4 regions of the Methylophaga thalassica genome follow, and region 3 is predicted to be linked to each of the others. Evidence: riboswitches for the same ligand, from Rfam matches in the RefSeq annotation. Region 3 holds a riboswitch; each other region holds the start of a gene.
What was found. A riboswitch is a leader RNA that binds a small molecule or an ion and turns the genes downstream of it on or off. The one in region 3 is predicted to bind cyclic di-GMP.
Positions count from the first base shown of each region.

Region 1 (7,653 bases), on a different contig from region 3:
GTCAAACTCTCGGAATCTGGTGCAAAAGTACTGGAAGTTGCCAATAAAATTCTGAATGAAGTCGACTTACTGAAAGAAGCAGTGAGTGATATTGAGTCGGGTCAGACGGGCAGTTTACGTATAGGCGTATTACAATCGATTAATGCTTTGTATTGTCGGGAAATTGTCTTAGAGTTTGACCGGCTGCATCCGGGTATCGCTCTGCACATAGAAGAGCTATCTAATCGGCAAATTGAGCAGCGTTTATTGACTGGCGATATTGATGTTGGCATCGGTTTTATTCTTGATAAAAAATACCATCATGATCTGCTTTTTGAATCTTTATTTTCTGAAGCATGGAAATTGATCATCAATCATGAGTCGGCCAAATATGCTTCAGCCATCATGCAAGGCCAGCCACATCCGCTGAAAGCCGTGTTGTTACCAGAAGGATTTGAAACCCGAAGCGTGGTTGATCAGTTTTTCGAAGATCACCAGATATTTACCAGCAAAATAACAGAAGTAAATACCATTTCCTTTATCCTGGATCTGGTTGAAAACGGCATGGCATTCAGCATTTTACCGGAGGCTTTTTCGCGGCTAAATACCTCTGCTAAACGTCGTGAATACGACTTAAGCCCCGCCCCCAAAGAACGACAAATTGGTCTGTTTACCGTCAAAGATCGACTGCGTAAAAAAAGTGTCGAACATTTCTGCACTTTAATCAGAAATCAATTGAAACAATAAAAAAACCCGGCATGAAAACCATGCCGGGTCGAGGTCATTTACTATGAGAATATAACCGCTTATAAGCTAAACACACTCAACACACCCCCCAGGTTTGTCCAGTTGGATAAAGCTCTATAAGCACCAACGGCACCTAAACCATCGGCATCATTTTCAAGTGATGGAATAGCCATACCAATACCAGCCCAACCACCAACACCAGACAAAATAGAAATATATTGCTTACCATCATGTTTGTAGGTGTTCACATTACCAATAATGCCCGAGGCGGTTTTAAAGCGCCAAAGCTCGCGACCTGATTGAGCATCTACTGCTTTTAAATAGCCTTCAAGCGTGCCATAAAAAACAACATCCGTAGCCGTCGCTAAAGCACCAGACCAGACTGAAAAACGCTCAGGATTAGACCAAACGATTTTACCTTCTCGGGCATCCCAGGCAATAAAGTTACCCATATTGGTGCCACCCGGTGCCGGATACATACTTAGCGTTGCCCCGACATAAGGCTGACCAGCAACGTATTCCACCTCAAATGGCTCATAATCCATACAAATATGGTTTGTCGGCACGTAGAAAAGTCCCGTCCGTGGTGAGTAGGCAGCAGGTTGCATATCTTTTGAACCCTGCGCTGCAGGACAAATACCGCTGGTGGTGACATCCGGCCCATTCTTCGCCGTTGAGTATTTTGCCACCCGATCATGCAAGCCTGTTTTTAAATTGACCCCGTTTGACCAGTTCACTGTCGGGTCATATTTTTCTGCCACTAACAATTCACCATTTGCCCGGTCCATCGTGTAGGCAAACCCATTACGGTCAAAATGCACCAGCGTTTTTCTTTGTTTGCCTTTGACTTTTTGATCCACCAAAATATTTTCATTGATACCGTCATAGTCCCATTCGTCAAACGGTGTCATCTGATAGACCCATTTTGCCATGCCCGTATCAAGATCACGGCCGAAAATTGACATGGTCCATTTGTTATCACCTGGACGTTGAACTGGGTTCCAGGTAGATGGATTCGCCGTCGCGTAGTAGAAGGTATCCAGGTCTGGATCGTAAGAATACCAACCCCAAGTCGTTCCACCACCAATTTTCCACTGATCACCCTGCCAGCTATTTAACGATGAATTTTTTCCTACTGGTTTTAACATTGACGTGGTTTTATCAGGATCAATCAGCATATCTTCATCCGGTCCAGTGCTATAAGCCTTGTATTTCACATTGCCATCCAGGTCATAGGCCTGGACATAACCACGTACCCCAAATTCACCACCGGAAATACCGACAATCACTTTATCTTTAAAAACATGCGCCGCTGCAGTACTGGTGGCACCTTTTCTTGGGTCATCACGCTTATCTGACCACACCACTTTTCCGTCTTCAGCATTCAAAGCGACTAACGTGGTATCAGCCTGATTAAGAAAAATTTTGCCATCAGCATAAGACAAGCCACGATTGACTGTGTCGCAACACATGACGGGTACAGTTTCATCGTAATTTTGCTTGGGCTCATATTTCCATTTAATGGCGCCATCATTATTTAAGTCCAGCGCATAAACAATGTTTGGAAATGGCGTATGTAGGTACATCGTGCCATCAATAACTAAGGCATTACCTTCGTGTCCACGTAAAACACCGGTCGAGAATGACCAGGCCATGCCTAAATCTTTCACATTATCTTTATTAATCTGTGTCAGCTCAGAGTAACGTTGATTATTGTAATGACCCGCAGGCATGACCCAGTTATTAGGGTTTTCCTGCATTTGTTGAAGTTCGTCAGCAGCCACCAATGCTGGCGTGGCTGATAGCAAAGCAATAGAAAGTATTTTCAGCTTCATTTCTTTGTCCTTTTATCGTTGTTTTTGGCATGTTCGACATGCCATACAACTGTATAAAAGACCGTGAGACGGGTCATTTGGACAAAGGCTTGTTTAAGACTCAGAGAAACGCTGATCTGTTCTTATCTACTTTTCATTATCAAAAATGTGAATCATGAGTACATCAACTCAATATACCTAGTTAGTGGCTGAGCGTTAACACATCGATAATTACTGGCACCACAGAAATAGCCAATAACATTCCCATGCTCAGATTAATCAGTCGCATCGCTTTATTCGAATGAATAAAAGAACGTGAAGCATGACCAAGATATAACCATAACGAAAGACAAATCGCTGTGACCACTAAAAACATAACGGCCATCAATACAATATTTCCCCAACCTGAATCCAGCGAGGAGTAGGTCGTCACGGCACCAATGGCAATAATCCAGGCTTTGGGGTTTAACCATTGGAAAATCATTCCCCCCAACACAGACATCGGTTTTTGTTGAATACCGGTGTTGGAAGACGGTTTTTGGGTGGCGATCAACCAGGCCAGATAGAGTAAATAGACAATGCCAACAACTTTTAAAATCAGATGCAACACCGGGTATTGCTTAAACAGCGTGTTCAAGCCCATACCGATGGCCAGCAACATCAATGGAAAGCCAAAACACACCCCCAAATAAAACGGCAGGGTACGTTTAACCCCGTAGTGCAGCACCGAGTTTAGAATCATGATGTTATTCGGACCCGGCGTAATGGTGGAAGCAATTGCAAATAATAAAAACGCCGTTACATTCATACACTGATCTCAGGCATAAATAATAAATCTGTCACCCCGACATAGACACCTGCCTGGTTCAGTGCTGTGGTAATTTGTCCCCGATGATGGGTTTGATGGTTAAAAAAATGAATAATCGCCTGAGTGAAATCGACATTCTTTTCGGCAGCAGCTGCCAGACTCGTATAGACCAAGCGTTCTGGCAAAACTGTCTCCTCGAGTGAAGCTGCCCAATCAAGTATCTCCAGATCTAATTCATCACGCGCTTTTTTTAGCTCCGTGAACTCACTGTAAAGTTCCTGATCCAATGCCTTCAGATCAGCTGAAGGAATCTGACCTTTAAATCGGTCTAGCCACATCCGATCGCACAACAATAGATGGTTTAAGGTGCCATGAATGGATTTGAAAAACAGTCCACAGTCGGCCTTGCGATCCTGATCACTTAATTGACTGGCTGCCAGATAAACAGACTGGTTCATCCATTGGTTATAACGTGCCATTAACTCCGCATAAGTCGCGATATCCAACTTCATCACAAGCTCCTTCATTGAGAGCAAAGAAGAAAATTCTAAATCATTCCATCTTATTTTTTTCAATCAAAATCAGTGGCTAAGGCAAGTTTATGATGTCTTTTTTTGAAGGTTTTAGTAATAAAAGTGAAAATCATCCACCGGCAACTCATTGATTATGCAAGTACTTAACGATAGAACAAAAACGCGATTAAGACTGCATAGCAATAGCATAGTCAGAGTTTGTCTTATAGAAAAATGAGCCAAACACTCAGACTTTTGAAAGCCGATCCTATTTGATCCATAGCAGTTGTCAGCGAAGTAGCTACCTTACTGCGCCACCAACGTATCAGCCCGATAAAATGCACCTGCATTTTCACCCAAGACTTTCACTAGTTTGGGCAGTAATGCCGTCATGGTCTCCATCAATTGCCAGGGTGGATTGATGACATAGATGCCCGATGACGTCATACCACGTGTGGAAGCATCCGCATCCAACCCTAGTTCATAGCGTTGTATATGAGTAATGCCACTATTAATCAACTGTTTATCCAGTCGATTAATACGTGCCCTGTCGACCACCGGATACCAGATTGCATACGTACCCGTAGCAAACTTTTTATGGGCTTTCTCGACAGTATGAAACACCTCGTCGTAATCCGATTTGATCTCATAAGACGGGTCAATCAACACCAGTGCCCGACGTGACTCCGGCGGTAATAAACTCAGCAAACCTTTCAAGCCATCTTCTCGCCGTACACGAGCCTGCTTATATTGGCGCAGATTATTGGTCAGGAATACACTGTCTTCCGAATGCAACTCAAAACACCATGCCTGATCCTGAGCACGTAAATATTGCATCGCCAACATGGGTGAGCCAGGGTAAAACGTCAGGTCATTGCCATCATTCACCGTCTTCACTGCCGTCTGATACGCCGCCAACTCTGGCCAGTCCAGATGAAACACCTTCGTAATACCTTTCTGATATTCCTGATTTTTTCCAGCGTGGCCTGAGCGTAAATGATACAAGCCCGCCCCGGAATGGGTATCAATATAACTAAAGGCTTTTTCTTTTTTCACCATATGCTGAAGCAGTTCGATCAGCACAATATGTTTCAGCACATCAGCAAAATTACCCGCATGGAATGAATGACGATAACTTAACAAAGCAGAATCCTACGCAGGTTAATGAAGTTGTTCTGCAAATTATGCCTGTTGGTGGGGGAGTGCGTTGGAAAATGTTATGAGAGATTAGAAGCACATAAAAAATAGCTACCAACTCATCTTCGTCTGAGAAGAGATTTAGACAGTTTCAATAATAAAAGCCTTTAAATTTACTAATCATGACAATTACTTCAAAACCACTCTCTCCTCTCAATACTGTACTAAAGTACAATTTTTATTTTCTTTCCAACAACATAAACTACAATTGCTTCATTATTTTAATAGAGCCAAACTTGGTGTGAGCCAAGGACGGAAAGCTACAGGTCTTCCCCATGGAAAGATGGCTGGGTTGCATGACTTTATGGAAATAGCAATGAAAAAAGTACTAGCTGGTCTAGCAATTATTTTGGGGGTATCCGCACAAGCACACGCTGCAGGTGTCAATTTAGTATCAAACGGCTCATTCGAAAATCCTGATATTCAATCTGGCTCATGGACCATTCTTTATGATGGTGATTTAACCAACTGGGAAGCTGGTGAAGACGGTGTTGAAGTGCGTGATAACAAAGCAGGCACAGCCTATGATGGTGATCAGTTTGTTGAGCTGGATACGACTCACAACAGCAGCATCACACAAACTTTAGCAACAACGGCTGGCTCATCTTATGAGTTATCATTTGCTTATTCTGGTCGCATCAGCCAATCAGCTGATACAAATGCTATTTCTATATTCTGGAATGGTGTGATGGTTGACACCGTTACTGCTATCGGTGGCGCTCAACATGACTGGGTTGTTTACACGTTCTTAGTCGATGCTGTGGGTAATGATATTTTGACTTTCGCAGCCAATGGTCTTGATGACTCATTTGGTGGTAGCTTAGATGCTGTATCAGTGAGTGCTGTTCCAGTTCCAGCGGCAGCCTTCTTATTTGCTCCAGCATTACTTGGTTTTATGGGGTTACGCCGTAAAACTGCAAAAATAGCGTAATAAAGATTAGTTAACTTTCTAGTCTAGAAAAAACAAGCATTTAAGCCTCCAAAATATTTTTTGGAGGCTTTTTTTGCCTGGTTATTGCTGTTATATCAGTTCACTTATTAAAATATTACTATCGATTATCTGAGATCCCACTAAAACTCGATAGCATTCCAGTGATTGACTTTCATCCTGATGAACGAGCTTATTAACAAGCTACTTAATATTCATTCTTAAACAACCTGACCCGGTTTCGCCCATTTCTCTTAGCATCGTACATAGCAAAGTCAGCACAATTTAATAGCCCATCCTCTTCAGTACTATGCACAGGATAGAGCGCCACACCAATACTGGCTCCGACGCTGACAGTTAAATCCTCAAATGTCATGGGGCTTTGCAGTGTCTCCAAAACTTTCTCAGCAACGTGGATGGCGGCCTGTTCATCGCTGACTTTATGCAGCAATACGACAAACTCATCACCACCAAGTCTGGCGACGGAGTCAGGTTTACGGAGACAGCCACGGATTCGTTCGGCACACTGAATCAATACGGCATCCCCCACATCGTGTCCGTGGGTATCGTTAATCGGTTTGAACTCATCCAAATCGATAAACATTAAGGCTAACGCATATTTATCCCGTTCTGCCATGGTCATCGCTAAATGCAGCCGTTCTCTGAACAAGATTCGATTTGGCAACCCGGTCAGTGCATCGTGATGAGCAAGATGCTGAGCGTGTTCTTCCATGACTTTTCTATCGGTAATATCAAAAAACCAAGCCAAAATCATTTGCTTGCTGTGATATTCAATCTGAAGATAGGAGGCGATAACCCATTTCGTTGATTGCTGGCTATCAGGGAAGTAGAGTTCAACTAATTGGTTATTCACCTGCTGGCCATGTTCAATTAACTTCACCGTATCATCATATTCCAATTTATTCGCGTAATAACGTCGAAGCGTCACGCCTAAAGCTTCCTGATGTTTCTTTTCGATTAAAGAGGCATAACTTTTATTCGCAAATACCACTTCTTGTGTGTCGATATCAATGATCGATGCGGCGGTAGGGCTAAAGTCCAACATCATTCGCAAGCGTGATTCGCTTTCTAATGCTTTGATGCGTAGCTTTGCATTTTCCAGGAAGGTTTCACCTGATTTTTTAGCCGCCAGAAAAACAAATAATACAAACAGCACCAGTATGGCACTCATACCATATGTTATCGGTTCCCCTTGCTGAACAAGTATCAGAATATGTGGAATCATAGTGGGAAGAACTAAAGCCACCACCGATCTTCGGTCAACCGAGAGTGAAGCCATACCACCCGAAGCTATCCCGCCAATGGTAAAAGACAAAAATGCCTGATAGGCAATATTGTCTTGAGGCATCAGGATGACCCCACCTATTCCCCAGACAATGCCCGACATCAAAACACTGAAACGAAAGTACTGTAGCCATCGAGTCTGATTAAGTTCTGCTTTGTTATGATCTCTATGCCAGCACACCAACAAAATACATCGTGAGATCAAAACAATCACCAACACCCCGTACCAGCTCAAGGAGGTCAACAGTGACGTCACCGGGAGTTGAACAATAATCAGTATCAAACCCAGCGCGGCATTGATGGCGATAGAAAAAAAACTCGCCGTAAAAAGCAGTTTAAGTTTCTGTTCTAAAACGCTTTCAA
Region 1 covers NZ_BSND01000006.1:187,847-195,499, forward strand. Annotated here, with positions in the region: gene QQL60_RS11880 (LysR family transcriptional regulator) at 1-726, shown strand, start outside; gene QQL60_RS11885 (methanol/ethanol family PQQ-dependent dehydrogenase) at 786-2,561, opposite strand; gene QQL60_RS11890 (LysE family translocator) at 2,743-3,348, opposite strand; gene QQL60_RS11895 (DinB family protein) at 3,345-3,860, opposite strand; gene QQL60_RS11900 (23S rRNA (adenine(2030)-N(6))-methyltransferase RlmJ) at 4,167-5,003, opposite strand; cyclic di-GMP riboswitch class I at 5,277-5,357, shown strand; gene QQL60_RS11905 (DUF642 domain-containing protein) at 5,374-5,988, shown strand; gene QQL60_RS11910 (diguanylate cyclase domain-containing protein) at 6,194-7,653, opposite strand, start outside.
Region 1: it holds a riboswitch for cyclic di-GMP, as region 3 does, so the genes downstream of both, QQL60_RS11905 (DUF642 domain-containing protein) here and QQL60_RS10030 (hypothetical protein) in region 3, are expected to answer to the same signal.

Region 2 (7,653 bases), 520 kb from region 3:
AGTCGCTGACATCTCTTGCAAGCCAAGTGCTTCGGCTTCAAACATTAGCGATAAAGAAGGCTGATTCACCTTTATAAAATAAGCTTGCTGTTCTGTTTTTAGTTGAAAGGCGCTATTAATACAACCACCACCGATACTGTTCAGTTGATATGGCTGAAGACTCTGATTGGTGGTCGATTCAATATGTTCAACAATGGAGTCGAGCTGTGCCATTATTTTTCCTTACCAGATTTGAAAAAAGAGTTAGCTGCTATAGCTAAGGATATGAGCTAAGCACTGAGGCATCAAGTTTTACATGGTTGAGCACGCGTTATTAAATTGTGACTACTGCATGCAGAAAACGATGAAAGAACCATCAACCATATGGATTGTCCGTTTTTTTATCTGTCATTGCTATGTAAGCTGAACAGTATTTACGGATGGCATAAGGAGTTTGTCTATGGCTATGAATCCAAAACAACGAGTAGCACTGCATGCAGCCAATTTAGTTGAGCAGAATATGATAGTGGGATTGGGCACTGGTTCTACCGCCAATTTCTTTATTGAAGCACTGGCAAAACGCTGTAAGACTGAAAAACTAACTATTCATACCGTGAGTAGTTCTGCGATTAGTGAGATTAAAGCGCGTGAAGCGGGATTGCCCGTGCTGTCTATTGCAGAACTTGATGCGCTGGATATGTATGTGGATGGTGCCGATGAGGTCACACCGGATCTTACTTTATTGAAAGGTCGCGGTCAGGATCTAGTCAATGAAAAATTGTTAGCTTCAGCAGCGGATCAATTTTTTGTTTTAGTTGATGAGTCAAAACTGGTCGAGCATATCGGACAAAACTTTCCGATTCCGGTGGAAGTCATGCCTCAGGCATGGCGTTTGGTTTTGACCCAGCTTAAACAACAAGGTGGTCAAGGCCAGCTTCGACTAAATGCCTCGGGGGATAATGTTGCTGTTACAGCAAGTGGTAGTCTGGTGCTTGATATGCAATTTAAACAAATGGATAGCTTAGAGCTAACCATGATTCTGGATACCATTCCCGGCATAGTCGAGCATGGGATTTTCAGTGACACCGCATCAGCCATTTTTATTGGCGGTGAATCTGAGGTGGAAGAACACTGGCGATAACGTTAGCCATCAGTGAATGAGAAAGGGGAGTGAAACTCCCCCAACTCAAACATTTGTGATGTTGCTTAGGATTTTTTTAGTTCATCCAAAATGGTTTCTGCTTTAGATTTACCAAACTCGCCTGAGCCTTCAACGCCGATATAAGTCACCACACCATCTTTCAGGATGCAGGCAAAGCGATAACAACGTACACCCATTCCTCCGGCAGTTAAGTCTCTATCTAAGCCCATGGCTTTGGTCAGCTCGGCACTACCATCAGCCATCATTCTGACCTTGCCTTCATTATTTACTTGTCGGCCCCAGGCGCCCATGACAAAAGCATCGTTAACAGCCATGCACCAGATTTCATCGGCGCCAGCCGCTTTGATCTCATCTGCTAATCGGATAAAGCCAGGTAAGTGTTCTTCAGAGCAGAGCGGGGTGAATGCACCCGGAACACCGAAAAGAACAATGGTTTTTCCTTCAGTCAATGATTGAACATTCTGTGGTTGAGGGTTGACAGGGCAGCCACTGCTCGCTGAAAAATCAACACACTCAGAAAGTGTCGCTGCGGGAATTTTCTGTCCAACTTCGATTGTCATAATTGCTCCTTAATCCGTTATTTTTATTTACAGGGTGTCTAGCATAAGGCAATCGCTAACAGATAAAAACACTATGAAACATGCGGTTTTATGAGTTTGGAATTGTGCTGTTGAGTCGATATCATGGTAAACACTAAATTGAATTAAAGGGATATAAACACATGGCTGAAAAACAATTACGCTGGGGAATTTTAGGTGCTGCTCGTGTTAACGAAAAACTACTGCCCGCTATTGTTGAAGCAGCTAATGCGGAGCTGATAGCTATTGCCAGTCGTCGTCCTGGGGCGGCGGCAGAAGTTTTGCAAAAACTGGCACCACAACAAACGGCGGTAGAAACGCTGGATGATCCGGAAGCATTACTTTCTCATCCAAATATTGATGCCATCTATCTACCGATGTCGAATGAAGAACATGCCGAGTGGGCACTCAAAGCCATCAATCATGGTAAACATGTACTGATCGAAAAACCTATGGCGCTGACAGTAGCCGATATTGACGCCATTGAAGCCGCTGCAAAAGCAAATAATGTAACAGTCATGGAAGGCTTTATGTATATCTTCCATCCTCAGCATGAGCATGTAAGACAGTTAATTAATGACGGCAAGGTCGGTGACGTGCGTACGGTAAAAACGGCGTTTGCATTCCCTATGAAACCGGCGCGAATGTATCGTATTGACCGTGACATCAATGATGGTGGCGGCGCTATGTGGGATATTGGTCCTTACGCCATTCATACGGCAAGATTGTGGTTTGATAATGAGCCTGTCGCTGCTATGGCAATGGCTAAGCTTAATGACAGTGGTGCTGATGTCAGCTTAAGTGGCGTGTTTGATTTTGCGGATGGTAAGTTTGCTCACTTTGAAATGAGCTTTGAACATGCCAGACGTAGCGAATATGAGATTATTGGTACCAAAGGTGGCATTAAATGCCACACGGTTTGGCAACCTGAAACGGAAGAAGCAACCATAAGCTGGTGGAATGAGAATGAAGAACAAACCGTATCAATTCCAAAAGCCAATCACTTTAATCTGGAAATAGAGTATTTCTCTGATTGCATCTTAGAGGGGAAAGCCCCCAAACTGACATTAGCTGATGCCAGAAATAATTGTGCTGCGATTTGTGCCGCGCTTGCTTCGGTGAGGGAAGGGAAAAAAATTCACTTATCTGGTTAGCGTTTGACCGTTATTAATAAAAAAGCCGTGGGAGAACACCACGGCTTTTTTATTGTTCAAGTTTATTTTACTCTGCGGCGAAGGCCCATAAAACCTAAGAGAGCTGGTGCAAACATAAATGCTGCAGCTGGAACCGGTACTTCTGATGGAACATTAACTTCTTCAATCCCCGCGTATAAAACACTTTGTTGACTGTAGTTGTAAAAACCAAAAGAACCATTACTGAACGTGCCTGCAATGCTTAATTCTTTAATACCGTTTACGAACACTTCGACTAAAGAGGATGTAAATATAATGTCAAAGTCGTATGTGGTGTTATCTAACCAACCTGTATTACCTAGATTGGTTGCACGGGCTAACTCGGTGACATTATTCGTTGGATTGTGAGCCCAAGCCCCTGAGTTATCTCCTAACTGTCCACTTACACTGGATATTGCAAGGCCTTTTTTTGCTGTACCAAAATAAGACTGATCAGCTTGTTTCCAGTCTATAAGCAGATAATCAGCCGATGAATTTGTTAGATCGTTATTGTTATAGCCTAATACAAATCCAATAAAATCATCGTCAGAAGTTGTTTGAACAGTAATTTGTCCTGATAATGCTGTACCTTGGCTATTTTTATTATTGTGGAATACAGTAGGGGCGTTATTAAGCGTTTGCTTTACCGCATTATTGCCCGTCTGTAATACCCAGTTTCCATTTCCATTGGCTTGCCAGGATGATAAGTCGACAGGTTGGGGGGCTGCCAGTAACTGTGTTGAGATTGAACATAAAGCTAGGGTTGTCAGAATGATTGTTTTCGCATATCTACGCATGACATTTTCCTTTAATAATTAAGTGAAAATGCAACTCAGCCATCTCAACTAAGTACATCAGCCGAGATCTGTAGCTTTCCGTACTTGGCTCGCACCAAGGTTGGCTCCGATAATTACGTGGCTGATGATAAAATCAGCACACATAATCATAGTCCTAAGAAGATTTTTAAGGAATAGCGAATGTCAATAATTTTTACAAATATTAACAAAAGTAATATTCCAAAGGTGCAAAAAAGACTTAGTGGGGGAATTGTTTGTTTTTTTATTGAGTTTTATATATCTAGATCGGGTTGAGAATCACGCTATGTTTCATTCTTACATAAGATAATTCATAACCAGTTCACATATTTATTGTGATACCTATCACGTGATCACATTAATGCTGTGAGTGATATCTCAAATTTGACTACTTGATGTGGTTAGCATGTCTCTTGATTTGTAATATCAAGTCGTCTGAATGGTTCAGACAAACGCATTATTAAATGTCTTAATAATGTAATTTTTTTATAAAGCCAAACTCGTCGTGAGGCGGGGTCGGAAAGCCACGGGTCTCTGGTTTGATTGGAGATGGCTGGGTTGCATTGCTTCATATATTAAATAGGAATTTATTATGAAAAAAGCGATGCTATTTGTTGTAGCTCTTTTGTTTTCGGTCGGTGTTAATGCCGCTACGTTATCTATGTCTGGTGCTGGTTCTTCTTTTGACCAGGATGTTGATGTATCAAACGGTAGTGTAGTTTTAGGTGGTGGCACTGTAAGTGAAGGACCTGGTACATGGTTCTCATACTTTGATGTTAGTACAGACTCAGATACGGCTGTTAAAATTGAGTGGTCGTTTAATCCTACTAGTTCATTAGCAGGTGCGACATTACGATTTTATAACGGTGTTGAAGAAAAGCTGTTTAACATTACCGGTGACTTTAGTTTTACAGCAATGATTTACCAAGGGTACACAGCATGGGTTGACATCAAGGATGCAACTAGAAATGTATTTAAATATGATGTTTCTGTGTCAGCTGTGCCAGTACCTGCTGCGTTGTTTTTATTCGCACCAGCCCTATTAGGTTTCTTGGGTCTGCGTAGAAAAACAGCAGTAGCTGCATAAAACTTGAAGTAAAAAATCAAGTTAACAATTGTTAGTTAGATTGAAAGGGGAACTTCGGTTCCCCTTTTTTATGGCTAATAAATATTTTCTTTTTAAAACAAGCTCATTTGCTTTGTTGGTTTATGAAATAAGTCGGTTCTCAGAACCGCTGGAGACTTGTTTAATGAGTATTTCTTGACCGCAACTTCGAATCGTTTTTTGATCATTTCTGCATAGAGCCCCTGACCTTCAAGTCTGTAACCAAACCTGGGATCATTTGTTTTGCCATTTCTGGAGTCTTTAATACGATTCATGACATGCTCTGCCTTGTCAGGATAATGAGTATGTAGCCAATCATTAAAGAGGGGGCTGACCTCTCTTGGTAATCTAACGAAAATATAGTCTATATTTTCAGCCCCTGCTTGTGCCGAAGCATCAATAATATTTTCTAGTTCTGTATCCGTCAGAACAGGAATGACTGGAGCAATAAGAACAGATACAGGTATTCCATTTGCCTTCAATGTCTCTATTGTTTGCAGTCGACGTTGTGGGCTGCTGGCGCGAGGTTCGAGTTTCCTGGCAAGTGTTTTATCCAGTGTTGTAATGGATAGATGAACATTTACCAATTGCTTCTCAGCGAGCTGTTTGAGTAAATCAATATCACGTTCTATCAATGAAGATTTAGTCACAATATTAACTGGATGACTGAACTCAATCATCACCTCAAGTACTTCCCGAGTAAGGTTGTAGTGGCGTTCGATGGGTTGATAGGGATCGGTGTTGGCGCCTAATGATAATGTTGAACAGCGATAGTTTGTTGCCATCAACTCATCTCGTAGTAATTTTGCGGCATTGGGTTTGATGGTTAACTTGGTTTCAAAATCGATCCCTGGAGACAGTCCCAGATAAGCATGTGAAGGACGGGCGTAGCAGTAGATACAGCCATGCTCGCAGCCACGATATGGATTAATTGATTGCTGAAAGGGAAGGTCAGGTGATTGGTTTCTACTAATAATACTACGAGGGGATTCTACACTCACTTCTGTTAAGTTGTTGGCTGGTTCATCATGAAACCAGCCATCATCAATTTCAGTGCGTTGAAACTCATTGAAACGGCCATCGATATTATTAAGCGTTCCCCGGCCTTTTTGTATTTTTGCGTTTTCTGACATTAGTCAGACAAGTAATACTCTATCGTTGACACAACACGAACGTTTTTGATCTGTGGATTATTATTATCGCGAGCACTAATGCTGAACTGGCCTTGGCTGGCTTTACGGATCTTGCCAAGGGTACTATCTGAATCCTGCGCAAATTTTTCAGCAACTTCACGTGCTTTTCTGGTTGCTTCTTCAATCATTTGCGGTTTGACTTCATTAAGACGAGTAAACAGATACTCGGGCTGTGCGGCGTAGTTGTTGCCTGTTAAAACGATACCTTGCTTACCCAGTTCAGAAAGTTGCCCCATCACTTGTCGGACGGTATCAATGGCATCCGAATAAACCGTGACGGTTTGAACCGCCGTATAACGAAATTCAGCACGCTCATTACCCCCATATTGCTGGGCAGATTTATCTGTAATGGCAGGTGCACTGATAGTGACATCAGCACGTTTGATTCCAAGTTTAGTCAGGAAGGAGATGATGGTATTGGTATTGGCATCAACATCATTGTATAAGACTTGCAAATTATTACTTGCGAGCGTGAATTGGATAGGCCATATCACCACATCTGCAGTGAACTCTCTTTCAGCCAGGCCTTTCACTGTCACGGTTCGCTCATATTCTTTGTATTTGATGGCGGCATTTGAGAGAAACCAGCCTAAACTGCTCAAACCAAGAACTAAAGCAATTCCAAGAATCAGACTGCTGGTTTTATTTACCGATGACATAAGAAGCCCCTCAAAAAAGGAAATGTTTACCAGCAGTGTAAATCAAAAGTCGCTTATGATCGACGAGAAAAATGCTCTTTTGAAAATGCGATTCGCTGTTCAATAGTCATTTTCTTTGTATTGGTCAATGCTTCAACTTTTTTCAGCCTGGGTAATAAACCTGAACCATTTGCGACTTGAATACTCAGTCCTGGACGGGCATTGAGCTCAAGCAGCATGGGGCCTTTTGTCCTATCCAGGACAATATCTGTACCTAAATAGCCTAAGCCTGACATTTCATAACAGGAAGCAGACAAATGCAGTAACTGATCCCAATGCGGTACTTGAAGATCGAGCAGGTTTCTTCCTGTATCAGGATGTAACATAACCGGGCGATCAAACTGTACAGCGCGTACCGCACTACCATTGCCAATATCCAGTCCCACCCCAACAGCACCCTGGTGAAGATTGGCTTTACCGTTAGAGTCAGCGGTTGATAAGCGCATCATCGCCATCACAGGAAATCCCTTGAAAACGATAACGCGTGTATCAGGCACACCTTCAAACGTATAACCATTGAAACAATCATCAAATTGGATTAATGCTTCAACAATGGCAACATCAGTTCGACCGCCCAATGAAAATAAGCCGGCCAGAATGTTAGAGACATGACGCTGTAGATCGGCCAGTTTTAAAATTTGTCCATTCGCTTTGTGATAACCAAAATCATCAGAACCTGTGACAACTAAAATTCCTTTGCCACCAGAACCATGAGCGGGTTTGATGCAAAAACCCGCTGTATTTTTGATAATCTCGAGCAGATCATCTACCTGGTGTTGTTCAGTAATGGTACCAATAAGATCGGGCGCATTAACGCCAGCTTCCAGCACAATTTCTTTTGTCTGTAACTTATCATCAACCAGAGGATAGAGTCGTCTTGGATTATAGCGGCTGATATAAGCAATATTCCGTTCGTTCATTCCAAGCACACCAATCTTGGCAAGCTTGTTT
Region 2 covers NZ_BSND01000005.1:81,153-88,805, reverse strand. Annotated here, with positions in the region: gene QQL60_RS07630 (fructosamine kinase family protein) at 1-213, opposite strand, end outside; gene rpiA (ribose-5-phosphate isomerase RpiA) at 440-1,120, shown strand; gene QQL60_RS07620 (peroxiredoxin) at 1,186-1,701, opposite strand; gene QQL60_RS07615 (Gfo/Idh/MocA family protein) at 1,863-2,873, shown strand; gene QQL60_RS07610 (PEP-CTERM sorting domain-containing protein) at 2,936-3,688, opposite strand; cyclic di-GMP riboswitch class I at 3,715-3,803, opposite strand; cyclic di-GMP riboswitch class I at 4,190-4,272, shown strand; gene QQL60_RS07605 (hypothetical protein) at 4,299-4,793, shown strand; gene QQL60_RS07600 (PA0069 family radical SAM protein) at 4,886-5,944, opposite strand; gene QQL60_RS07595 (SIMPL domain-containing protein) at 5,944-6,663, opposite strand; gene QQL60_RS07590 (alpha-L-glutamate ligase-like protein) at 6,717-7,653, opposite strand, start outside.
Region 2: it holds a riboswitch for cyclic di-GMP, as region 3 does, so the genes downstream of both, QQL60_RS07605 (hypothetical protein) here and QQL60_RS10030 (hypothetical protein) in region 3, are expected to answer to the same signal.

Region 3 (7,653 bases):
TTGAGCTACTCAGAGAAAGGCGAACCGCATTAATCTCAGCCGCCGTCACCGGCAAAATTGACGTGCGAGACCAAGTTCCGCAGGATGTCGAGAAAGTAGTCGCCTCATAAAGCCAACGATGTTGAAAGGATTGAACAATGGCAGCCACAGGTAAAACCACATCAGAACTCGACTTCGAAGAGGCTATTGAAGCTTACCTTGTTGGCAAAGCAGGTTATGACATCGCCCTGAACACGCAGTTTGATGCCGAACTGGCGCTGGATGCCACGACCCTGCTCGCTTTCATCAAGACCACACAGGAAGACACCTACAACGCCCTGAAAGCGAGCTACGGCGCTCAAATTGATACGGCACTGACCAAACGTATCGCCAGTGAATGCGACCAACGTGGGCTGCTGGATGTGATTCGAAACGGCGTCAAAGATCGCGGTCAATTGATTCGCCTTGCGTTCTTTCGCCCCGCATCCACACTCAACCCCGAAACCGAAAAGCGTTACCAGCAAAATAAACTAACGGTCATGCGGCAGGTGCACTATGACCTTACCAACAACAACTCCATCGACATGCTACTGTCACTGAACGGCTTACCTATCGCGACGGTCGAGCTCAAAAATGCATTCACCGGTCAGAAGACGATCAATGCTATCAAGCAGTACATCAAAGACCGCAAGCCGACAGCCAAAACGCCACTGATTCAGTTCAAAAAACGTGCGCTCGTTCACTTCGCTGTCGACACCGATGAGGCGTTTATGACGACACGCCTTGCTGGTGAACATACCTTCTTCCTGCCATTCAACAAGGGCAACAACGGCGGCAAAGGCAATTCCGACCAGCACAACCACGTCACGGGTTACAAGACCGGCTATCTGTGGGAAGATGTCTGGCAGCGCGATAGCTGGCTGGACATCCTCCACCGTTTCATTCACTTACAAGTGGAAGAGAAACGCGACCCGGACACGGGCAAAAAGACCAGCAAGGAAACGCTCATTTTCCCTCGTTATCATCAGTTGTCAGCGACTCGCACCTTATTAAAACAAACCAAGCTCGACGGCGTCGGCCAGAACTACCTGATTCAACATAGTGCCGGTTCGGGTAAAACCAATACCATCTCATGGACAGCGCATCAACTCGCCAGCCTGCATGGTGATGACAATAAGCCAGTCTTCAATACCGTTGTCGTTATCTCCGACCGTCGCAACCTCGACAAGCAACTACAGGACAGCATCTACCAAATCGACCACAAGCTAGGTGTTGTTGAGAAAATCGATGAGAACAAGTCTTCATCCGATTTAGCGAATGCACTCAACGCCGGTACAAAGATTATTATCACCACGCTTCAAAAGTTCTCCTTCATTCTGGATAAGGTTGAGAACTTCATTGACCGACGCTTTGCCGTCATTATCGATGAGGCGCACAGCAGTCAGGGTGGCCGGAGTGCATCCAATCTTCGTGTCGTGCTCGGCAAGCATGATGATGAAGAGGCGTTGGCCACCGCAGAAGCCGAAGACGACAAACTACCAGAAGAGAAAACCACCGAAGACCTGGTGCTGGAAGAAATCAAAAAGAAAGGCAAGCAATCCAACCTGAGTTTCTACGCCTTCACAGCAACACCTAAGGCCAAGACACTGGAGATATTCGGTGTTGATGATGGCAACGGCATACCGCGACCATTCCATTTGTACAGCATGCGGCAAGCAATAGAAGAGCGTTTCATTCTGGACGTGCTCAAGCACTACACCACCTACAAAACCTACTACGAACTGTCGAAAAAGGTGGATGACGATCCGGAAGTAGACGAGAAGAAAGCCAAACGCGCTATCGCCCGCTTTATGAGCTTGCACCCTCATAACCTTGCCCAGAAAACCGAAATAATGGTCGAGCACTACCGTCGCTTCACCGCAAAGAAAATCGCCGGTAAAGCCAAAGCGATGGTCGTGACTCGCTCACGTCTGCACGCCGTTCGATACAAGCAGGCATTCGATAAATACATCAAAGAAAATGGCTACAACGATATGAAGACGCTGGTGGCCTTCTCAGGCACAGTCAATGATCCAGATGACGATACCGTGGCATATACAGAAGCAGGCATGAATGGCTTTGGTGAGAAAGAGCTTCCAGAGAAGTTTGCCAGCCGTGAGTACCATATCCTGATTGTCGCCGAGAAGTATCAAACTGGCTTCGATCAGCCACTGCTGCATACGATGTTTGTGGACAAGCCACTGAAGGATTTGAAGGCGGTACAAACACTATCACGACTCAATCGTTCGACCAGCGGCAAGGCCGACACATTCGTACTCGATTTCGCCAATGAAATGGAAGAGATCAAGGAGAGCTTTCGTCCCTACTTCCAAGAAACCGAAATCGATGAGCCGACTGACCCCAATCAGCTTTACACGCTTCAGCAAAAGATCGACAGCTTTCATATCATTCGCCCGCAAGAAGTAGATGAGTTTTCAGCGGTGTATTTCAAACCGATGGCGAACCAAACTAAGCGAGATCACGGTCAGCTTAACAAATGGATCGACCCAGCAGTACAACGCTACAAGGATGAGTTCAGAGAGTCTTCAGCAGGCGTTTATGATGAGCGATACACAGAAGATGGGGAAGAGTTTAAAAGCAGTCTACAAGGCTTTGTGCGGCTATATAGCTTCCTCAGCCAGATCATTGACTGGCAGGATATTGAACTCGAAAAACTGTATGCCTATGGCCGTTATTTGCTGACCAAACTGCCAAGACGAGATGGCGGTGGCACTATCGACCTTGATGAAGAAGTTGAGCTGTCAGCCTATCGTAACGAGAAGACATTTGAAGGCAGCGGATCGCTACAAGTAAACGAAACTCGGCCTGTGTATGGCGCAACGGAAGTAGGCACTGGAGGTAAACACGAAGATCCTAAATCGCCGCTGTCTGCCGTCATCATGGTTATCAACGAACGATTCGGGACTGACTTCACTGACGAAGATAAACTGCTATTCGATCAAATCTCTGGCGATATGCTTAACAACGACAAACTGGCTGAGCAAGCACGAGCGGGTTCAAAAGAGAAGTTCAAGGTGGTGTTTGAACCCAAAGTCATTGAGGCATTCGTGGATAGGCAGGGACGTAACGAGAAGATCGTCAATGAATTTATGGCGAATGGAGATATGAGAAACCTCATTATCGCTGCCCTGCTGGATGATGTTTACAATCGATCACAGTCAACACCGAAACTAGGCTGACGGTTGCACGGCGTCCGCGCCTAGCAGCCGGAAGATGACCGGCAGTTAAAGTAAAAACTCCCAATAATCAAGGAATTGCCTTGCGGTAGAAGGCAACTTCGATATTGCTCTGGAGGATTTAGGAGGGGGACGCTCTATCCTGCTGAGCTACGGGGACATTGGTCAGGCATTATAACAGCGATAAGCATTAAGCTCGAAAACTGAATATTGTTTGTTGATTAATCGTCATAGGATCGGCGGTTAAACGGTAACGATACAAACAAAAAAGCCGTCACTCTATGACGGCTTTAAACGTTTGAAATACTGAAATTAACTAGACAGCTTGTTTTGCTTTGCGACGTAAGCCCATAAAACCAAGTAGCGCAGGAGCAAATAACAAAGCAGCCGGTGGCAAAGGCACCGCAGAAACATTGAAAGAGGTAAAACGAACTTCACCCGGATTTTGTAAAATGTTGAGGTTAATTGATTGTGGTACATCACCCGCAGGATGCCAAGTTATATAAGCTAACTCTTTTGCCCCAACCCAGCTTATACCATTAGCCAACCATTTCTGTGTATTGATGATAATATCGCCGGTATCAAACAGGTCCGATAAAGAGTAGGAGTAATGATCAGATTTTGCATTGAAAACAGAAAACTCTCCGAAAGATAATATCCCATCATCGTTCAGGTCTTCTGCTACAAAATTACCGGAGAACTTGAATTTACCACCATCGTTAATAGGCCATCCGGCTTCAAAATCGGCTTTAACAACAGTTGCAGCCCATGTGGCCTGTGATAATGTCAATAAAACTAAACTGAATAGCATCCACACTATTTTTTTCATAAGAAATTTCCATGTCGTGCAACCCAGCCCTGATGCCACTAATGCACAGCTGTAGGTTTTCCGTCCCTGACTCACATCAGGTTTGGCGATAATATGTTGAACAAAATTAATAAATTAAAGTTAACTTGCTATGTCGCGTAACAGATGAACACTTATATTCTGTTGTTAACAGGTTACTTAAATTGAATTAGAAAAAAAATCATCCTTAAGTATGATTTTTTTAAAAAATTGACTTTAAATTCATAGTAAAAATTGAGTCAAAAAAATGTTCAGAGAGAATATTAACTCACGTCAACATATCTCTAATTGAGTTCAGATTAAGAAGACTATATGGAGTTAGGCAAGATATGTTCGGTAACCAGCTTGTCATGGTCGGACAATCAGGGACAAAAAAAGCCGTTACATTTTGTAACGGCTTTTTTTTATGAAACGCCAGTATCTATTGATTGATTATGCAGCTTGTTTGGCTTTACGGCGAAGTCCCATAAAACCAAGCAAAGCCGGAGCAAACATAAATGCAGCCGCTGGAATAGGCACTTCCGACACAGGCGCGATGCCTGCGGCACCTACGGTGAAGCCATGCCAGCCTTCACTTGTATGAGTAAAACTGAACGAGTCAAATAACCCTTCAAGAATAATCACTCCATGTAGCTCGGCAAACTTAGAGGTAGTAAATCCAGTACCGTCAGAATACAGGGTGGGTGATCCCGAACCGTACTTCCCTAAACCAGTACTATCAAATTTAATTTTTGTATCACCAAAATCAACATTATTTGCGTTCCAGCTGACAAGGGCAATGTAAGGATTCAGCACTGTTTCTGAAAATTTTATTTCTACTGTACCACCGGTACTCAAACCGATAATTTCACGTGATGATGGAAGATTGCTAACCGTCCCATTGGTGTAGGCATTACCCCACCAATTATCTGTCGCTCCCGATTCTATGAAATAAGCATCAGAACTTGAGCTAAAACCAACACTGACATTGTCACTACCAAACGCCATGGTTCCAGATGCAGTTTTTTGACTTGTTTTTGTCCAGTCTGTCCAGCCAATATTTGCAGCATGAGCCGATATCGTTAACATCGATGCTGACAGAGCAAGGGTTGTTGCAAAAAATTTTTTATACATGTCCCATATCCCAATAATTTTGCAACCCAGCCCTGTCAAGACTTCAATATACAGCTGTAGGCTTTCCGTCCCTGACTCACATCAGGTTTGGCGTTAATGTGTTGAACACGATGAGATAATAATATAACTATTTAATTTCGCAACAGGTAACCACCAACAATCAGTTGCGCACTATTAACTTGCCTTAATTAATTAAAAATTACATTGTACTTTGGTACTAATTTATTAAAAAAAAGACATTCCATTCTTCCTCAACACAATGTTTATAGAGGAAAATTCGATACGTTTTCAGCATAAGTGAAAAATAACTTAATCCTCACTCGGCAGAACACAATTTACCCATATCCACCCACCGTGTTTGAAATGCAAAAGTCAGTGCCCCCCATTAAGATCATTAACTTACCAGTAACGTGATAGACATCATGCTTTCGTATAAAAGCAGTTAACTTTTACTTTTCACTGCCGATATAAGATGCATACAATTAAATTGCACACTATTTGCAAAGAGGCGAAAAAAAGACATGTTTGGTAAAACAAAGCAGTTAATCACCGAGAATGCGTTATTAAAAAACGAACTCACTCCCTTGCAGGAGATTTTCAGCGCCATGCAGTCATCACTGGCCATTATTGAGTTCACACCTGAAGGTATCATCACCGCAGTAAACGACAATTTTTCTCGGGTAACAGGTTATTCCTCTTCTGAACTGATAGGACAGCATCATCAACTGTTATGCGATAAATACGAAGTTGAATCTTCCCGATATAAAGATTTTTGGAAGCATCTAAAGAACGGTGAGTATTTTTCAGGGGAAGTATTACGCAAGCATAAAAACGGCCATGATATATGGCTGGAAGCCAATTATTTCCCAATAAAAAATGGTGAAGGCCGTGTCGTTAAAATTTTTAAGATTGCTAACGATGTGACCGAACGTGTAGAACATTCTCGTAGTAATGATAGTTTGCTATCTGCAATCGATCGTTCAATGGCTATCATAGAGTTTGATATGGGAGGTCGTGTCACCAATGCCAATCAAAATTTTCTGAGCCTTATGGGATATAAGCTTGATGAAGTGAAAGGACAGCACCATAGAATTTTTTGTGACTCAGACTATGTAAAAAGTCCTGAATATGCCAAGTTCTGGGAACAATTGAATGAGGGACGTTTTATTGCAGACAATTTTAAACGGATAAATAAATATCAATCTGCTGTTTGGTTGGAAGCCACCTATAACCCTATATTCGATAGTAATGGCAAGCCCTATCGAGTCATTAAATTTGCCACTGACATTACTGAAAAAGTTCGCTGTTCCGAGGAAGAAAAAGCGGCCGCTAACACAGCCTATACAATATCACTGGAGACAGAAAAGTTATCCTCGACAGGTGAAGATATTATTTTTAAAACCATTGATAAACTTGAAGAATTGAAACAACAATTCAGTCATTCATCAACCGAGTTGGAACAGCTAGGTGTAGAAACCGCACAAATATCATTTATCGTTAAAACGATCAGCGATATCACTGAACAAACAAACTTACTCGCCTTAAATGCCGCAATAGAAGCTGCAAGAGCGGGTGATAGTGGGCGTGGTTTTGCTGTTGTGGCTGATGAAGTTCGCTCACTGGCGACACGGACCTCACAATCAACGGCCGAAATAGCGAGCATGATTAATAAAATCCAGTCTAAAAGTGATTCCGTCATAAAAAGTATGTCCGGAAGCATGTCGGGTGTCGAATCAGGCGTTGAGTTTGCTAATACCGCAGGGAATACCATCAGCCAAATCAGAAGCGGTGCAAAAAAAGTCGTGGAAGTGGTAGAAAATTTATCGAATCTTCACTAACACTATTAGTGATAAACCATCGAGCCGCACACAGGTGTGTGGCTCGATAATATTTATTGTGCCCTTGTCACAGGGTTTACCATGGAATAATGGTTAAACCAACAATAACAAATACTAGGGAAGCAGCCCATCTAGCCACATTCAAAGGGATCACTTTCAACATGGCTTCTCCTGCGTATACTACTGGAACATTGGCTAATAACATGCCAATTGTCGTGCCCAGTGTCACCATAAAAATATTTTGGTAGGTTGCAGCAAGCGCAATAGTAGCGACTTGCGTTTTATCACCAATCTCAGCAATGAAAAATAACACGGTGGTAACGACAAACGCCCCGTATCTAGCATATTTAATCGCATCATCATCTTCCTTGTCTGGTATCAATAACCAAGCGGCCATCGCAATAAAACTCAAGCCCAGTATCCACTGACCTGTTGGACCAAGAATAAATTGTCCAAGCCAGGTGCCCAGCCAGGCAGATGCAGCATGATTGAGGAGTGTAGCAACAAGGATTCCAGCCACGATGGCTGATTTATGGCTAAAACGTGCAGCTAGCATTAAAGATAAAAGCTGGGTTTTATCACCAATTTCCGCTAGCGAAACCGTGAGAACAGAAGTAAAGAAAGCATCCATTAAATAAAC
Region 3 covers NZ_BSND01000005.1:601,071-608,723, forward strand. Annotated here, with positions in the region: gene QQL60_RS10020 (restriction endonuclease subunit S) at 1-110, shown strand, start outside; gene QQL60_RS10025 (type I restriction endonuclease subunit R) at 138-3,218, shown strand; gene QQL60_RS10030 (hypothetical protein) at 3,532-4,044, opposite strand; cyclic di-GMP riboswitch class I at 4,059-4,141, opposite strand; gene QQL60_RS10035 (hypothetical protein) at 4,495-5,175, opposite strand; cyclic di-GMP riboswitch class I at 5,193-5,277, opposite strand; gene QQL60_RS10040 (methyl-accepting chemotaxis protein) at 5,697-7,013, shown strand; gene QQL60_RS10045 (TMEM165/GDT1 family protein) at 7,090-7,644, opposite strand.

Region 4 (7,653 bases), on a different contig from region 3:
GAAGGCAAAGATGTTATTGGTCTGGGTGCAGGCGAACCCGACTTCGATACACCTGAACACATCAAACAAGCTGCTATTGAGGCTATCCACAGCGGCAAAACAAAATACACGCCTGTCGATGGCACAGCAGATTTGAAAGAAGCCATCATCAAAAAGTTCTCAAGAGATAATGGGCTCGAGTATGCCGCGAATCAAGTCTTAGTTTCCGTCGGTGGAAAACAAAGCTTTTTCAACCTGGCCCAAGCCTTTATTGAAGCGGGCGATGAAGTCATCATTCCAGCACCATACTGGGTATCATACCCTGATATGACCCTGCTTGCTGACGGTGTACCGGTTATTATCGAAGCAGGTCAGGAAAACCAGTTCAAAATCACACCTGAGCAATTAGAAGCTGCTATTACAGATAAAACAAAACTGTTCGTTATCAACAGCCCGTCTAACCCAACCGGGATGGCATACAGCTTAAAAGAGCTTGAAGCGTTGGGCGACGTGTTACGTAAACATCCAAACATTCTTATTGCCACTGATGATATGTACGAACATATTTATTGGGCAGATGAACCTTTCTGCAATATTTTGAATGCCTGTCCAGACTTATATGACAGAACATTGGTCATGAATGGTGTATCAAAAGCCTACTCAATGACTGGCTGGCGTATTGGTTATGCTGCAGGTCCTGCCCCACTGATTGCTGCAATGAAAAAAGTACAATCCCAAAGTACTTCTAACCCAGCATCTATTTCTCAGGCAGCTGCTGTGGAAGCACTGAATGGCGATCAGTCATGCATCAAAACCATGCTGACCGAATTCAAAAAACGTCACGATTTCGTTGTGGCTGAATTGAACAAAATGCCTGGTGTTGATTCATTAGAAACTGACGGCACGTTCTATGTCTTCCCAAGTATCGCTGGTGTACTGGAAAACAAGCCAGAATTGAACGATGACATGGACTTTGCTGAAGCCTTATTGGTTGAAAAAGGCGTGGCTGTTGTCCCTGGTTCTGCGTTCGGATTGAAAAATCATATTCGTCTGTCGATCGCCACCAGCGAAGAGAATCTTCGTAACGCACTGATTCGTATCGCCGAATTTATTGCGTAAAAAATTATTCAAATTTAGGCTTGACCTACACAGGTCAAGCCACTAGAATAGCCATCTTTCTGTTCCCCGATAGCTCAGTTGGTAGAGCAAATGACTGTTAATCATTGGGTCGCTGGTTCGAGTCCAGCTCGGGGAGCCAAAGAATATTGAAAGCCTCAAAGAGCAATCTTTGAGGCTTTTTTATTTCTGCATCTTAAATATTCCACTTCTCAAATAGCTCACTATCTCTCTATCTGATCATTCTTATAACACGCAATAAATCTATTGCAGTCACGACTCATACGAACCATTAATTCAAACCCTATTTTTTTCAACTCCTCGAGAACAAAACAAATAAACAATGGTCTGTCTATTCATCTCTTTCGCATGAGCAATTAGTTCTAAAAACTTCAACTAACACAAATACTTATTGATATGATATATCATATTTAATAAATTCATTATATGATATATTCCCAGCTATTTTTTTGATCATGAATATTCGTTATGAAGCAAATCCCACCTAGTCCATATGCTAAGCCTGTAACCCTTGTCGGACTCATCATTTTATTGATTGCTCTTCTTAACTATTTCTTTAGTGATAAGCCAGGTGACAATGCTGAAGTAACAGAAATAACATCAGATAACAGTAAGCCTGCTGAAATAGCTGCAAATGATAGTTCGAGTCATACAGATAATAATCACATCACTGATGAGAACTCACAGCCAGTTTCTGTTGAGCCTGTAGAGCCTCAACCTCAGGATATACGCTATACGGTAAAAGACGGCGATAGTCTTGAAACGATATTCAATCAGTTAAACATTCCTATCAATACGCTCTACAACATACTCGAAGCCGATGAAGCGTATCTCGATGCAGATGTCTTACATCCTGACCAGCAACTTATCTTTACTTTAGACAAAGAACACAACCTCACCGAGTTAGCCCTGGTGGTTGATCCCAAAAAGACGGTCATTTATCAAAGAAGTGATGACAACAACTTCATTCACGATGAGAAATTAACACCCACATCATGGCAAACAGAAGTGTTAAAAGGCACGATTGAAGGCAGTTTTTATCTTTCTGCTGTCGATGCTGGCCTAACTGATAAAACCATCATGACAGTGAGAAAATTACTGCAAAGCAAAATTAATTTCCGCCGAGATCTGCGTGCTGGTGATGAATTCCAGGTGGTGATGGAACGAGAAACCATCGATGACACGCCTATTGGCAATAACACCGTTGTTGCTATCCGTTTTAATGGTAAGAAAGTGGACCTAAGTGCTTATCTGCACACCGATGGCATTTACTACGATAAAAATGGTGAGAACCTCACACCGGCACTGCTCCGCTATCCGACAGAAAAACGGTTCAGAATCAGCTCTTCTTTTAATCCTCGACGTTTAAACCCTGTCACCAAAAGAGTCTCACCTCATAACGGTGTTGATTTCGCCACACCTGTTGGCACTAAAGTTATCTCAACAGGTGATGGTGTCGTATTGCGTGTTGCAACACATCGCTATGCAGGAAAATATGTGGTGATTAAAGAGTTTGGCGCCTTCTCGACGAGATACCTGCACCTGAGCAAAATTCTTGTTCGCAAAGGGCAAAAAGTATCGCGTGGTCAAGTCATTGCATTGTCAGGTAACACTGGGAGAAGTACCGGCCCACATTTACATTATGAACTGCACATCAATGACAAACCCGTTAACCCCATCACCGCCAAAATACCGATGCTGAAATCTATACCCAAAACGGAAATGGCGGTTTATCAGAAACATATTAAAAATCTTGATGATCTGATGTCTGGTAAAGCAATTGTTACAGCAGGCGGGCTTGAATGGTTGAATGAATGGTTAATGCGAGACGAGAAAGTGAAAAAAACATCCACTATGTAACAACATCAGTTGCGTTTTGACATTAAGTCACGAACCTCGTCAGCACGTAATGGCCGCACCAAGCGGCCTACTTCCTGACCATCATGCAGTAGTATCAATGTTGGCCACAGCTTAACCTTAAACCCACGGCCCAGTCGTTTGCCCTTGCCGTCATAGATTTTGATATGGCTCAGATCCGCATGCTCATTAACGACTTCAGTTATGGCCGCACTTGCTGCCTGACAATGTCCACACCAGGGCGCACCAAACTCAAGTAATACCTTTCCTGGCAATTCGCTTGTTTGTTCAAAGGTTAATGTTTCTTCTGCATAGCCTGAGTTGGCATCGGGCTGATCCATGTTCATATAATTAACTCTTGGGGGTGAATGACGATCATCTCTACACCAACGTCGTGAATATTATTCTCTAGACTTTAAAGTAAACGGCTCATTTGCCATATCATCTTGCCATATATTTCAATCAGGCAATAAAAAAGCCGTAATGAACTTAATCATTACGGCTTTTATCGGTTTAACAGTTTGTGTATTAAGCGACTGTTTTTTGAGCTTTACGACGTAAGCCCATGAAACCTAATAATGCAGGAGCAAATAAGAACGCTGCAGCAGGAACTGGCACAGCTGACACGTTTAATGACATGCCGCCGATGTTGTCACCGTAATTACTGTCATTGATGAAGAACTGAACTGTGGCATCTGATAACAGTGTAAATGTTGCACCAAGCGCATTCAGCAGTGCTAAATCCGCTGTCTTATATCTATTAGTATCACTAGTGATGATGTTAGTGGTACCAGACGGTGTAGTGAATGAGTAGTTGTTAACCCAGCCTTTAGAACAACCTGTACCATCAGCACTACAACCTTGAACTTTACCCCAAGCATTCCACGCTGTGTATGTATCATCTTTGAATGGGCTTATTGAATAAGTACCTGCTTTCAGGTTTAGCTCAACAGCATTTGAACTAGTATTAGTTTTTGCATCAAGGTGGACAGTTGCTGCATTAGCAGTCAACGGCGCCATGATTAATAATCCAAGTGCAATTAATAGATTTTTGCTAAATAACTTCATTACATAAGCCTTTGTTGTTGTGCAACCCAGCCATCTTTATCCACTACTCATAAAGACCTGAAGCTTTCCGTACTTGGCTCACACCAAGGTTGGCTTTATTGATGAATCAATTTATTACAGGTATAGAATAAATCGCTTTTATATCTCAAACAATTGTACCTTGGTACTAGAAAGCACAGACAAACGTCGGTTTTGGCGATTTACGGCATTAAGATTGCCCCATCGACATCAATCTGAACGGGCAAAGCTGGTCAGGAATACAACTATGTATCAAGTAGATAAATCAAACTCAGCACGACAATAACGTAGCAAGCTAAAGTGAAAAATGACCAAAACCAGAGAGCGAGTAGTCCCGACTTTTCCTCACCATAAGAGAGATTCTCAATAAAGATGGCTTCTTGCATCCGCCTGGCAATGAAGTGCATCGCCACCACAGCAAACAAAAACTGAATCAACGCTGGCACCCAACTCAGAACCGTCGCGCTTATCACTATTACTATCCATTATTCTCACGTGGGTGGAGCTCTGACTCTATCCACTGCGCGACTTCTTGTTTGTCTTTACGCTTTACCATCTGCCTCGTGTTGATGTCTTTTGGATAAACGCAAGTGCCGGTATTGTGCTTCAACACAAATGCGCGCTTCGCCCCAACAGGGTGTTTACTTGGCGCATGAATTACCGCCGCTCTTAACTCCAGGCACTCAACGTCTTCCAGTGAAGCGTTTAAACCTATTTCATTTTGAGTCTTTTGAATAATGTCTTGAAACGTACCCAAAATCAGATAACCGCCATTCAGCAATGGTCCTTGACGCAATGTTTGCTGCACATCCTGCTCGGTCACATTAATACGTTCAAACTCCGTCACAGCAAGCTTATGCTCTTCCCCGGACGTCATTTTTATCACGGCTTGTACGCACACCACATGAACAGGTCGCTCCCCCATATTCACTAATAAACATAAAGCATCGGGGTTTTCATTTTGAGCATGGTGAAAAATAAGATATGGCCGATTATTACGGCGATATTGACTAAGAATTAACTGTAGATAGACAAGCCAGATAATGGCCATAACAGCAGAGCTGACGGGACCAATATAATCCATAAACTCTCCTCCTCAGTGGGAAATTGATGTTTAGACGAGTACAGACTGAGAACTCAGTGATGAGTTTCATTTAGTAAATTGATGAGGTGTATGAGTCAGTAACGAATTGCAAGAAATCAAGAAGGTCCGATTTTTACACTGACCCTAAATATCAGGTTTTGTAGACCTTGTTATCTAGCAACTAGATTAAAAACAGCCATTAACGTCAGAGCTAAGAATAAGTGAGCAAAAACGTACACGCCAAAAGGTATAGCTATTGCTTGCCAGTTTTTTAGAGTTAGATATTTAGGAATGATAAGAGCAAACGCCACTGCAGTAATTACAGTTGCCCAGCCACTAAGAATTGGAATGGTAAGCGCCAGTGATACACGTATGAAAAGCAAAAGACCGGTAAACAGTAATGATAGAAAAACACTTCTTTTTAGCAGTTCTTCTTTTACATTAAGTAAACGTAAGACAACATAAAATCCGACTATTGAGTATGGAAATAGTGAAATTGTAGCTATTAACAATTGTTTGTGTGATAGAACATCCATATTCTTTTATACCCAACGATCTGGTTAAGTAGCGACGCACTTATTGCGTCGTCTCAAGTGAGCGTAACGAACGTACTTGAAGCGCTTGTTAAAAATTTCATTTGTGACCACCAATAGCAAAATGGTTGAGAAGTGAAAAATACCCACCGATAAAAAAGCAAAACAGAACGGTGATAACTGCTAATACAACAGAAATAACGACTTTATATTCATTTCCCTTTAACCAGAAGAAATAATTTAAACAGAAACAGCCAAATGCAATTACTAGTAAGTAATATGAGGAAGCCATCAAAAGGTTAATTGGAAATCTCAAGTTATCAGTCGGTATAACGACATACATTATTCTAGCAATAGTTGCCGGAAGAAAACTTACCAGCATTACAAATAAAGTATTCCAGTAGTATGGATTCATATTTTTAAGAGCGTCTTTTATGAAGCCTCTGGCTTCATAATAAATATAAAGAAGTCGCTTCATAATTCCGTTTTAAGCTCTCCAAGCATTTGATTAAAAAAGAAACGATGATTAATTTTTTGAGAAATAGAGCCAGAAAGTTGAAATGGGTTGGAAAAATAGAGCCAAATCTTTATTCACTTGGAAATGAGTATGTCTCAGATAAAAAGCGATGTTCATATTGAAATATCCATTTCTGTGTTCATTTAAGTCCTTTACGAACTATTCTAGTAGCCGCAATGCAATCTATTGATATTAGGTCAATATTCCATAGTTTTAATTGTTGAGCAACATTCAGAAGGATCGAGTGATAAATATGTGATGTTCGCTAGCTCAATCTCAACCAGCGGCCATTTTGTTCGTAGACTTCAAATTTGGCCCATTGACGGAAGGCTTCGCGTTCTAGCATTCCAGTGTTGTATAGGTCATTACCGGCTACGTTTTTGTAGATAACCACATCATTTTTACTGCCTTCTTTGCCTTCATCTATCACGCGGCGAACAGCCCATGTGTGACCAATTTTGCCATTGCTGTAGAACTTGCCTGTGCTGATTTTTTCTGGATGCTCGATATGCAGTAAGGCATTTTGTTTGGCTTTTTCGAGGAGTTCACTTAAGCCTTCTTCGGTTAAATCCACAAAGGAATCCATCTCGCGAATAGCGGCATTAAAGTCTTCGGTAGTCAGAGCAACGTCTTCCGATGGTAAATTTACATGAGTAGCTTCTTTAGTCTGCCTGGATAAATGGACTGGGTAGCGTCGCCAGTGAAATAAGGCATTAAAGATAATCGCCACCATGAGGATAGCGATGACATTCACCAACACAGGGAAGAGCAAATAGCTGTAGCCCAGTTGTGTAATACCAGCCCCGCCCATAACAGCATTTAAAGCAGTGGCACCACCTGGTGGATGTATGCAACGGGTGTAATACATCAGCCCCACCGCCAAACCCACGGCAATAGCGGCTGCGAGTGGCGTGGCACCAAGAAGATATTGGCAGGTCACACCCACGGCGGCAGAGATTAGATGACCTGCAATCACTTGCCATGGTTGTGATAAGGCACCATGAGGGACAGCAAACACCAATACGGCAGTGGCACCAAAAGAGGCAATAATCAATAACTCTGAACCCGCACTGATTGCAATATGCTGTGACAGCCATTTTGTCATCAGAATGGTCACTAGAATACCGACCATCGCCCCGAATGCTGAGATCACTTTTTCACTATGGCTGGTTCTGTTTTTCTCAATCCCCAGCCATAGCATAAGTCGTTTTAAAGCATGCTTCATAAATTAAAATCACGGGATACAAAATAGGCATAAATTATACCTATTTAAATCATCCTCATATAGCAACAGGTTTTATCGAGCTCACCCCTTTCTCTCGGCGAATAAAATGGGCGTGTATTGATACAGAAAAATACTGTATGCCAACACCCATAGCAGAATACTGAGCCATAGACTCAATAAACTGGCTGAAAAGATGGTAAACATCAGTGTTCTCACTAAGCCGGCTATCAACACG
Region 4 covers NZ_BSND01000003.1:496,072-503,724, reverse strand. Annotated here, with positions in the region: gene QQL60_RS02560 (pyridoxal phosphate-dependent aminotransferase) at 1-1,098, shown strand, start outside; tRNA gene QQL60_RS02555 (tRNA-Asn) at 1,162-1,237, shown strand; gene mepM (murein DD-endopeptidase MepM) at 1,585-2,976, shown strand; gene QQL60_RS02545 (thioredoxin family protein) at 2,982-3,320, opposite strand; gene QQL60_RS02540 (hypothetical protein) at 3,502-4,041, opposite strand; cyclic di-GMP riboswitch class I at 4,059-4,145, opposite strand; gene QQL60_RS02535 (hypothetical protein) at 4,305-4,532, opposite strand; gene QQL60_RS02530 (hypothetical protein) at 4,538-5,143, opposite strand; gene QQL60_RS02525 (hypothetical protein) at 5,314-5,679, opposite strand; gene QQL60_RS02520 (hypothetical protein) at 5,777-6,154, opposite strand; gene QQL60_RS02515 (HPP family protein) at 6,459-7,418, opposite strand; gene QQL60_RS02510 (NnrS family protein) at 7,500-7,653, opposite strand, start outside.
Region 4: it holds a riboswitch for cyclic di-GMP, as region 3 does, so the genes downstream of both, QQL60_RS02540 (hypothetical protein) here and QQL60_RS10030 (hypothetical protein) in region 3, are expected to answer to the same signal.